DNA from 2 places in the Paenibacillus sp. FSL H7-0918 genome. Region 2 is predicted to be linked to the other one. Evidence: riboswitches for the same ligand, from Rfam matches in the RefSeq annotation. Region 2 holds a riboswitch; the other holds the start of a gene.
The links. A riboswitch is a leader RNA that binds a small molecule or an ion and turns the genes downstream of it on or off. The one in region 2 is predicted to bind cyclic di-AMP.
Positions count from the first base shown of each region.

Region 1: it holds a riboswitch for cyclic di-AMP, as region 2 does, so the genes downstream of both, MHI15_RS09455 (alpha/beta fold hydrolase) here and MHI15_RS27515 (C40 family peptidase) in region 2, are expected to answer to the same signal.

Region 1 covers NZ_JBBOWJ010000001.1:2,094,498-2,098,622, reverse strand. Annotated here, with positions in the region: gene MHI15_RS09475 (alpha-glucuronidase family glycosyl hydrolase) at 1-11, shown strand, start outside; gene MHI15_RS09470 (Nif3-like dinuclear metal center hexameric protein) at 35-829, shown strand; gene MHI15_RS09465 (hypothetical protein) at 914-1,087, shown strand; partial or broken gene MHI15_RS09460 (glyoxalase) at 1,165-1,275, opposite strand; cyclic di-AMP (ydaO/yuaA leader) riboswitch at 1,522-1,708, shown strand; gene MHI15_RS09455 (alpha/beta fold hydrolase) at 1,814-2,623, shown strand; gene selD (selenide, water dikinase SelD) at 3,216-4,125, shown strand, end outside.
Region 2 covers NZ_JBBOWJ010000005.1:14,831-18,955, forward strand. Annotated here, with positions in the region: gene MHI15_RS27495 (hypothetical protein) at 1-254, shown strand, start outside; gene MHI15_RS27500 (4a-hydroxytetrahydrobiopterin dehydratase) at 483-770, shown strand; gene MHI15_RS27505 (c-type cytochrome) at 852-1,208, opposite strand; gene MHI15_RS27510 (GNAT family N-acetyltransferase) at 1,336-1,821, opposite strand; gene MHI15_RS27515 (C40 family peptidase) at 2,011-2,502, opposite strand; cyclic di-AMP (ydaO/yuaA leader) riboswitch at 2,508-2,650, opposite strand; gene MHI15_RS27520 (C40 family peptidase) at 3,013-3,441, opposite strand; cyclic di-AMP (ydaO/yuaA leader) riboswitch at 3,499-3,637, opposite strand; gene MHI15_RS27525 (hypothetical protein) at 3,856-4,125, opposite strand, start outside.

The DNA of each region.
Region 1 (4,125 bases), on a different contig from region 2:
AGATTTATTAGATTTTGAACCGAGGGATGATGGAGTGAGCCTCACGATTAGAGCGATTTTGAAAGATTTAATGGGAACTGTGGAACAGATAGAAGGGACTGTGGATATTCTGAACCCAGGGGAACCGGAAACTGAAGTCACAGGGATTATTACGGCCTTCTCTGCCACACAAAATATTGTGGAGCAAGCAATAGCGTTAGGAGCCAATTTGCTGATCACGCATGAAGGTGTATTTTATAGCCATCATGCAGCGAGCGAGTGGTTAGAAGGTGATCCGGTTTATCATGCGAAAAAAAGTCTGATCGAACATTCCCCAATAGCTATTTTTCGTTATCATGATTATTGGCATCGGCAAGAGCCGGATGGGATTATGATGGGTTTGCTGCGAGAGCTGGATTGGTCAGACTATGTGGAAGAGCAGCAAGCGGCTGCTACGATTCTCACTATTCCTGCTATGACTGTAATGGAAGCTGCTCAGTATATTAAAAGTAAGCTAGGCATCTCTTATGTACGCGCTGCTGGTGACCTGTCTCTGTCCTGCAAACGCGTAGGGATATTAATAGGTTACAGGGGAGGCGGGATGATGGCTATTCCGCTTTTTAATGATCACAATCTTGATTTAATTATCGCTGGAGAGGGACCAGAGTGGGAGACTCCGGAATATGTGCGGGATGCAGGGCACCAAGGCAGATCTAAAGCGCTCATCATGTTAGGTCATGCGGAGAGTGAAGCACCGGGGATGAAATATTTAGCTGAAATCTTAGCAGACAAATATCCCATGCTTCCTACCCGGTTCATTGCTGAACAACCCATCTATCAGATGGTTTAATCTGGGGAAATTAAGAGTACGGAATAAATAAACATATTATGGAGAAAATGAAGGGAAACAGGTCACTGAGAAAGGAGTGTTTCAATGGAAATTCCTTTGGAGGCTGATGAAGTATTAAGTCGGATCAAAAAGCTGCAAAGCGACGGAAGCTCGATCAGTAAAAAACAAGTAAAGCAAAGCGACCCAGAGCTTATGAGAAGTGCGCTGTTCTTTTTTCCAAGCTGGGAGCATGCATTGAAAAACGCCGATCTTTTGTAGCCATAGTATTGTAAAAGGAAGCTAAGTGGACAGGGGGAGATCTCTGATTCTGCTTAGCTTTTTTCTTTTTTATGAAATCATTCGTGCTGTTCATGTGAAATAATATTAACAAGCTTGCCAAACGGATCGGGGACATAGAAACGACGAACACCCCAAGGTACAGAAACTGGCCCAATATTGGTATTGAAGATTGTCGTTTCTTATTAAATAGGAAAGTACTGGTGAATCACCCCCTTTTTCGCTTGCTTCAGAGCAGTTTTTCTAAAGAAAACGAGTAAACAAGAGCAAAAGAAAGAGAAAATGAAGAGTATGCTTAATATGAAATGAAAAGCATTGCTTTCAACATTATTTTGACCAGAGCCCTCCTTTACAAGAAAACCTTACAAGAGTATGATTCATCTCAGAACTGAGAATTATCTTAAATTTACAATTACATAAGCAATCCGCTTAATTTCCGTTTCTGGAAAGCGGGGGAACCAACAACTGGCAGCCGATGTGAGAGTCGGCACTGGTTATGGGGTGAATCCTGTTCCGGGTGCATAATATGCATCCCTGCAGGTAGGGCAACTCTCACTGCCCGAATCCGACAGCTAACCTCGTAAGCGTATGGAGAGAGGATGAATGGCGTGTTTAGTGATGAATAGCCACAGAGAATCCCTCTGTGGTTTTTTGCTGCGTTTTTAAGCAGATATAGTCGTAGAATTTATTATGAAAGAGGTGTTACCTTTGCCTATCGCTAAACTGAACGGAACTTCGCTCTATTATGAAATCAATGGAACTGGCACTCCGGTTGTGTTTATCCATGGACATGGATTAACACACAGTATGTTCAAACCACAGCTGGAGTATTTTTCCGATAAATATAAAGTGATTTTGTGCGATTTACGGGGGAATGGCAAGTCTGGTAAACTGCTGGAGGCCCCACATGAGATTATTGAGACGCAATGTCTGGATCTGATTATGCTGTTGAATGACCTAGGTATCCGTGAAGCAGTTTTTGTAGGAATCGCCTATGGTGGCTTAGTCGTTCAGCATATTGCCAAACAATATCCTGAGCGTGTAAAAGCCATTGTGGTCGCGGATAGCTTTTGTAGGACTCACGGATCAACAATAGTAGGGAAAATACAAACTATGGCAGCATATTGCAGTTTACTAATGTATTATCTCCCAAGCGAGCTGGTGTTGCCTTCGATTCGGATGATGTACCGAGAGCGCTGGAGTCTGGCCTACAATGAGATTAGAAGAGGACTGCTGGACAAACGCCCCCGGGAGTTATATCGGCAAAGGCTGGCTACGAGCCATGTTGATTACACCAGATGTTTAAAGGCTTTTAAACGTCCTGCATTATGTATTGTGGGGGACTTTAATGAATTTGGAGTGAATTGTATGAAGGAAATGGTGTCTCAGCTGCCGCAGGCGCAGTTGGCGATTATTCCGAACGCATTAGATCCAAGTAATCTGTGCCAGCCGGAGCAATTCAATGCGATTCTTCAGCGTTTCTTAGAGAAGCAGCAGGGCAGTCAGCAGATTAGCTGATCTATAGGGAGACCTTCACAAGCGAAGCGTTTAAGTGAGAAAATAGGCGTCCCATAGCCAGGGCGGAATGAGCTGGCTATGGGTCGTCTTTCTGGGAAGAACTTTAGGGGAATTCTCCCTAAAATGAAGGAGATTATGGCTCCTAGAACGTAGATTAGGGAAATCCTCCCTAATAATAGGATGTTTTTAGCCATAAATGGGTATTTGCATGAATTTTTAGGGAGGAATTCCCTAAAAACCTCATTTTAAAGCGATTATCGATGAACATTAGGGAGAATTTCCCTAATATAATGGATATCTAACTAAAGGCTGGCTCATCCGTAGTGAAATCTACGAATGAGCCAGCCTTTGGTTATTTTACTAACCGATGGATGTTGAACATTTACAAGCATATTGTACCTAGAACGCCACTTAATGTCCCTACCCTACCACAGCACCAAATATAGCTCACCAGACGTGGGAAAGAACAATAGACTCTAAATAGTTATAGAAGGAGGCGTAGTAAGCAACGCATCTGCTACTCTTGCATTTTGTACAATGCGATCTACTCGTGTAAGATTAAGATAATTCATACTAAAGGAGCTGAGTCATGATGTCTCAAGCTGAAACTATAAAACTGACTTCATTATCTTCAAAAGGGGGCTGCGGCTGCAAAATCGGTCCCGCCGATCTCATGCAGGTTATTCGTAGTCTGCCACCAACTGTTCCTAACCCGGATCTACTAGTAGGTCTTGATACTAGTGATGATGCAGGGGTGTATCGTTTAAGTGATGAATTAGCGTTAGTGCAAACTGTTGATTTTTTCACGCCGATCGTGGATGATCCCTATTCATTTGGTCAAATTGCAGCAGCCAATGCATTAAGCGATATTTATGCGATGGGTGGAAAGCCGCTTACGGTGCTTAATATTGTGGCCTTTCCTATTTCTGTTTTAGATAAAAGCATTCTCGGTGACATTTTGCGCGGTGCAGCGGATAAAGTACAGGAAGCAGGAGCTACTCTTGTGGGCGGACATTCCATCGACGATAAAGAGCCCAAATTCGGATTGGCCGTTACGGGCCTTGTGCATCCTGACAAAGTAAGAACGAATGCGGGCGCCAAGGTGGGAGACAAGCTGATTCTAACGAAGCCTATCGGTGTGGGGATCTTAACAACTTCCATTAAAAAGGATCAGCTATCTCCTGAAGAAACCACACGCCTTACGACAGTAATGTCTACTTTGAATAAAAAAGCGGCTGAAATCATGGAGCCTTATGATGTACATGCTTGTACAGATGTTACCGGATTTGGGCTACTGGGACATGCCTCGGAAATGGCTAAAGGGAGCGGCACGGGCCTGATCATTCGTCAAGGCGATGTACCGATGCTGCCAAGAGTAAGAGAGCTTGCGGAACAGGGATTTGTTCCAGGAGGCACTAAGAATAACTTTGCCCATCTGGAAGGCAGCATTCTTTATCCGGAAGAGATGGACCAACTAAGCCGCTATATTCTATGTGACGCTG
Region 2 (4,125 bases):
CAGATTTGACCGAAGCCGTCGGACGAATTTCCGATGGATATTTATTTTTTGAGATGGATCCGGACGAGTGGCAGGAACTACCCCAAGAATCAAAGCTGGAGGTATGGGAAGCATTGGCTGAGGATCTTTTCTTCGCGCTGGGTAATGAACCTATGATTGAAGTGGGGAGCGGCGTAATTATTTACGATAAGGACACGCATCGCATTAATATTTTAGTTGGCGAAGAGGATTTGGCTTCAGTGGTTTTGATTTAGGCAGAGGAGACGTCTGGACGTAATTTGCCCGTAGTTAGTAGCCCGTGTTAAAATTGATAAAGCCGAGTTATAATCGCTGGGATTTGTGAATACATTAAATCGAAAATATCGCCTTTATCCTGGCACATCCCTTGGACCTCAGAAGCTAAGGGATGTTTTGTTTAACGCCTAAGTCATGTAAAGGGAACTGCGCACTTTACTGCAATTTTTTGTAAGGGAGGAAACGAATTGTTATTTACGGAAGAGGAACTGCGTGAGGAGATCACCAAGCTGGAGGGGTGGAAGCTGGATAATAATGTTATGGTGCGAAAATATATGTTCAGCCAATATATGAAGGGCATTGCGTTCGTTGATGAAGTAGCCACGATTTCAGAAGCCTTCGATCATCATCCACATATTACGATTGATTATAAAACAGTTACCCTGCGACTTGAATCTAATGAAGAAGATGGGATTACGGCTCTAGATCTTCGAGCGGCGCATGAATTTAATGAAGCCTTTGAAAAAAATCATTAGTTTAGCCAAAATCATAAAATAAACGCCCGTGCATAGATAGTCACCTATCTCATACACGGGCGTTTTTAGTTGCTTGATGGGTTACTTTTTCTCTGAGAGCCAGAGTGCGACGTTGGCGATCTCTTCAGGGGCTAGCTTCTCTTTAAAGGAAGGCATTTGACCACGTCCTTTGGTGACGATGCTGTAGATTTCCTCAGCGTCATGCTGGCCGCCTTCATTCTGAAGACTTGGTCCAACTCCACCTTGAAGCTGATCGCCGTGACAGGTGATACAGCTGGCTTTCACGGTTGCTTCTGCCTTTGCTGCGTCCAGTTGAACTACCGGCATCGTGGGCTTATTTTCTTCCGCTACCTCTTCTTTACCCGGAAGTGTAAACATGAGTACTACCGCAAAGGCACAGGCGGCAAAAAACAAACCGCTCATGATCCATTTCTGCATCCCAATTCGTCCCTTCTATGTAAGCTGCTCCCTACATTATAGCTTATGGTGAAGCGTTATCATAGGGTTTGTGACAAAAAAATGAACGAGAATACAATCATTCTTATGAAATATCTGGTATTTAATATCATTTGTCATAGACCATGCAATAAAAAGGTTTGTCTCCTGTAGGTGTGCGGCGTTCATACGTATCTGTAATCGTAAATCCACATTTTTGATAAGTTCGAATGGCGCGTTGGTTCCAGGTCAGGACTTCTAGATCTATCTCTCGATCAGGATAACGACTCAAGGCTGTCTGGACGATGGCATCTACGAATAGTTTGCCTAAACCATGGCCGCATAGATCGGGGCGCATCCCAACTCCTAAACGGACGACTCCTTCCATCGGGAACAACTGTGCGAATCCGCACAAAACCTCTTGTTCATTTAATATGGAGATATATTGTTCCTCCCGGAGCTGCGGATCACCAAACTCGATGCCAAGAGCCTGCATCTGCTCCCACGGCATCCAGCCATAAATATTATATGGGGGCGTATAGCTCCACTTACAAATAGCTTCTCCGTGAATTGCCTCCATAGGAACAACATGAAAAGTTACCGAGGGATTTATCATAAAGTCAACGATCTCCTTTCACGAGGACATTGCTATATTACTAATTATATACAAAATGGGGGAGGTTCGACTCAGAAACTTTATATGAGAGGAATGTTTTACAAATTATGAGAGGGGTAAATAAGTAATAAGACAAAAAAACAAGCTCTCCTCCAAGAGTTACCTTGGAAAAGAGCCTATGTACGTTACTTATTGCACATCATCATTGTCTTCCGATTCAGCAGCAACCGATTGATAAGCGTCTGTGCTCATAATGCGCTTGGCACCAACGTAGCGTTTCACGTAGTAGCTATCACTCAGAGAGCTAATCGTAACACCGCGTGAGGTAGAAGCGTGTGCGAACTTACCTTCACCGACATAAATGCCGACATGTGAGACACCTTTGCCACTTGTATTGAAGAATACAAGATCTCCGGCTCTTATATCATCACGGGAGATTGCTGTGCCCATTTGATATTGGGAACCTGATTGGTGTGGAAGGTTAATGCCAATCTTATCAAACACATACATTGTAAATCCGGAGCAATCAAATCCGTTAGTGGATATACCGCCGGATACGTATTTAGTACCGATGGCCTTGTCAATCACTTTATCCATTTTGGAATCTGCGAAAGCGCTTCCTGCTCCGATGGTGAGGATGATGGAAAAGCTTAGTACTGCTGCTGCTAACTTCTTCTTCAAAAGTGTATACCCCTTCCAAATGCCTACGAGGTTAGCTTAAGGGTTCGGTTGAAGGTCCCCTATGACCCCTCTATATAATGGAGGTCAATTCACCCAAAGTTGGTTCCCCCGTTTTCCTAATAGTTAGGAAACTCGGCTCATACTGTTGATTAGGATTAGCTTGTAATCAATACATGACAAAACCTTTGTAAATAACAACTTAATGATTACAAAAATGTTACTAAAATCTCACTGCGCTAATTGTAACAAACAGAAAGCCGCTTGGCAATCGTTTTTAACATATTAATGCAGAAAAATTGGCATTTTTACGGTAGAAAGGCATATGTAAGCGTTAATAATGACCTAATTTTTAATATAATTGCAATTTTTATCAAATAAACGTGTTTCAATTGGGCTCTATTAGTGTAAAAATATATTATGGAAAAAAGAAAAACCCGAATTTGATTACGGGAATAATCAGATTCAGGTTCATATAGTTGTAATTATGAGGTTATAGTTGTGAGGAAGGTTTCAATCGAAGGCTACAGCTTGATAAGCTGAAGTACTCATTACTCTTTTAGCGCCAACATAACGATTGGCCCAGTAGGCCTGACTGAGTGAAGTGATGGTCACTCCACGCGAAGAGGACGATTGTGCGAATTTTCCGTTTCCAACATAAATGCCGACATGGGATACTCCATTGCCAAGTGTGTTAAAGAACACTAGATCACCAGAACGCAGATTGCTTTTGGATACAGCAGTTCCAACGCTATATTGAGCTTTTGATGTACGAGGTAAAGTAAGACCCACATTCTTGAATACATATTTTGTAAATCCAGAGCAATCAAATCCGGCAGTGCTTGTACCTCCGGTTTTATAGGCAACTCCAATAGTCTTTGAGATTACAGTGTCCATCTTAGAGTCGGCAAAGGCGCTTCCTCCACCAATAGATAATGCCATTACAAGTCCTAGCGCCGCAGCGACGCATTTTTTTCTTAAATTATGTCTTTTCAAAAGATGTACTCCTTCCAAGGCCTGCGAGGTTAGCTTAAGGGTTCGGTAGAAGATTCCCTATGATCCCTGTAAAGCGAGATCAATTCACCCAAAATATGGTTCCCCCACTTCCCGGTGCAAAGGAATTAGGCGTGTTAAGCACCAAGAGAATGACGTTTCGACAGTTACACTTACGATAAATACATTTAGTTATGTAGGAATCGTTTCAATTGATTACAAAATTGTTACTAATAGCACAGGACTTATTGTAACAGAGCTTTTATGATTTTGCAAATACTCTTAAGTTATCCGTAATGAGAAAAAGTCCCAGCTCCTGAATACAGGAATTGGGACCTTTTTATTATGTCAAATAAGGTTAATTTATTGTGGAAATGCTTTGCTACGCCATAGATGATATTGTGCAGAGATTCCCCACATTTTTAAGAGCGTAGAAGGTAGTGGTGAGATTTGCCGTATTATAAGTGCCGGCAGGCCGGGACAGAACAGACCCGTCAGTCCGCACACTAGCAGTAAGAGCAAGCCTCCCGCACCAAGTACAATGGAAACACCTATAGCAGGAATCAGTGACCGCAAGCAGATGAACAGTGAGGAGAACATTCCTGTACCGCCGGTGTAACCAAACTGCATATA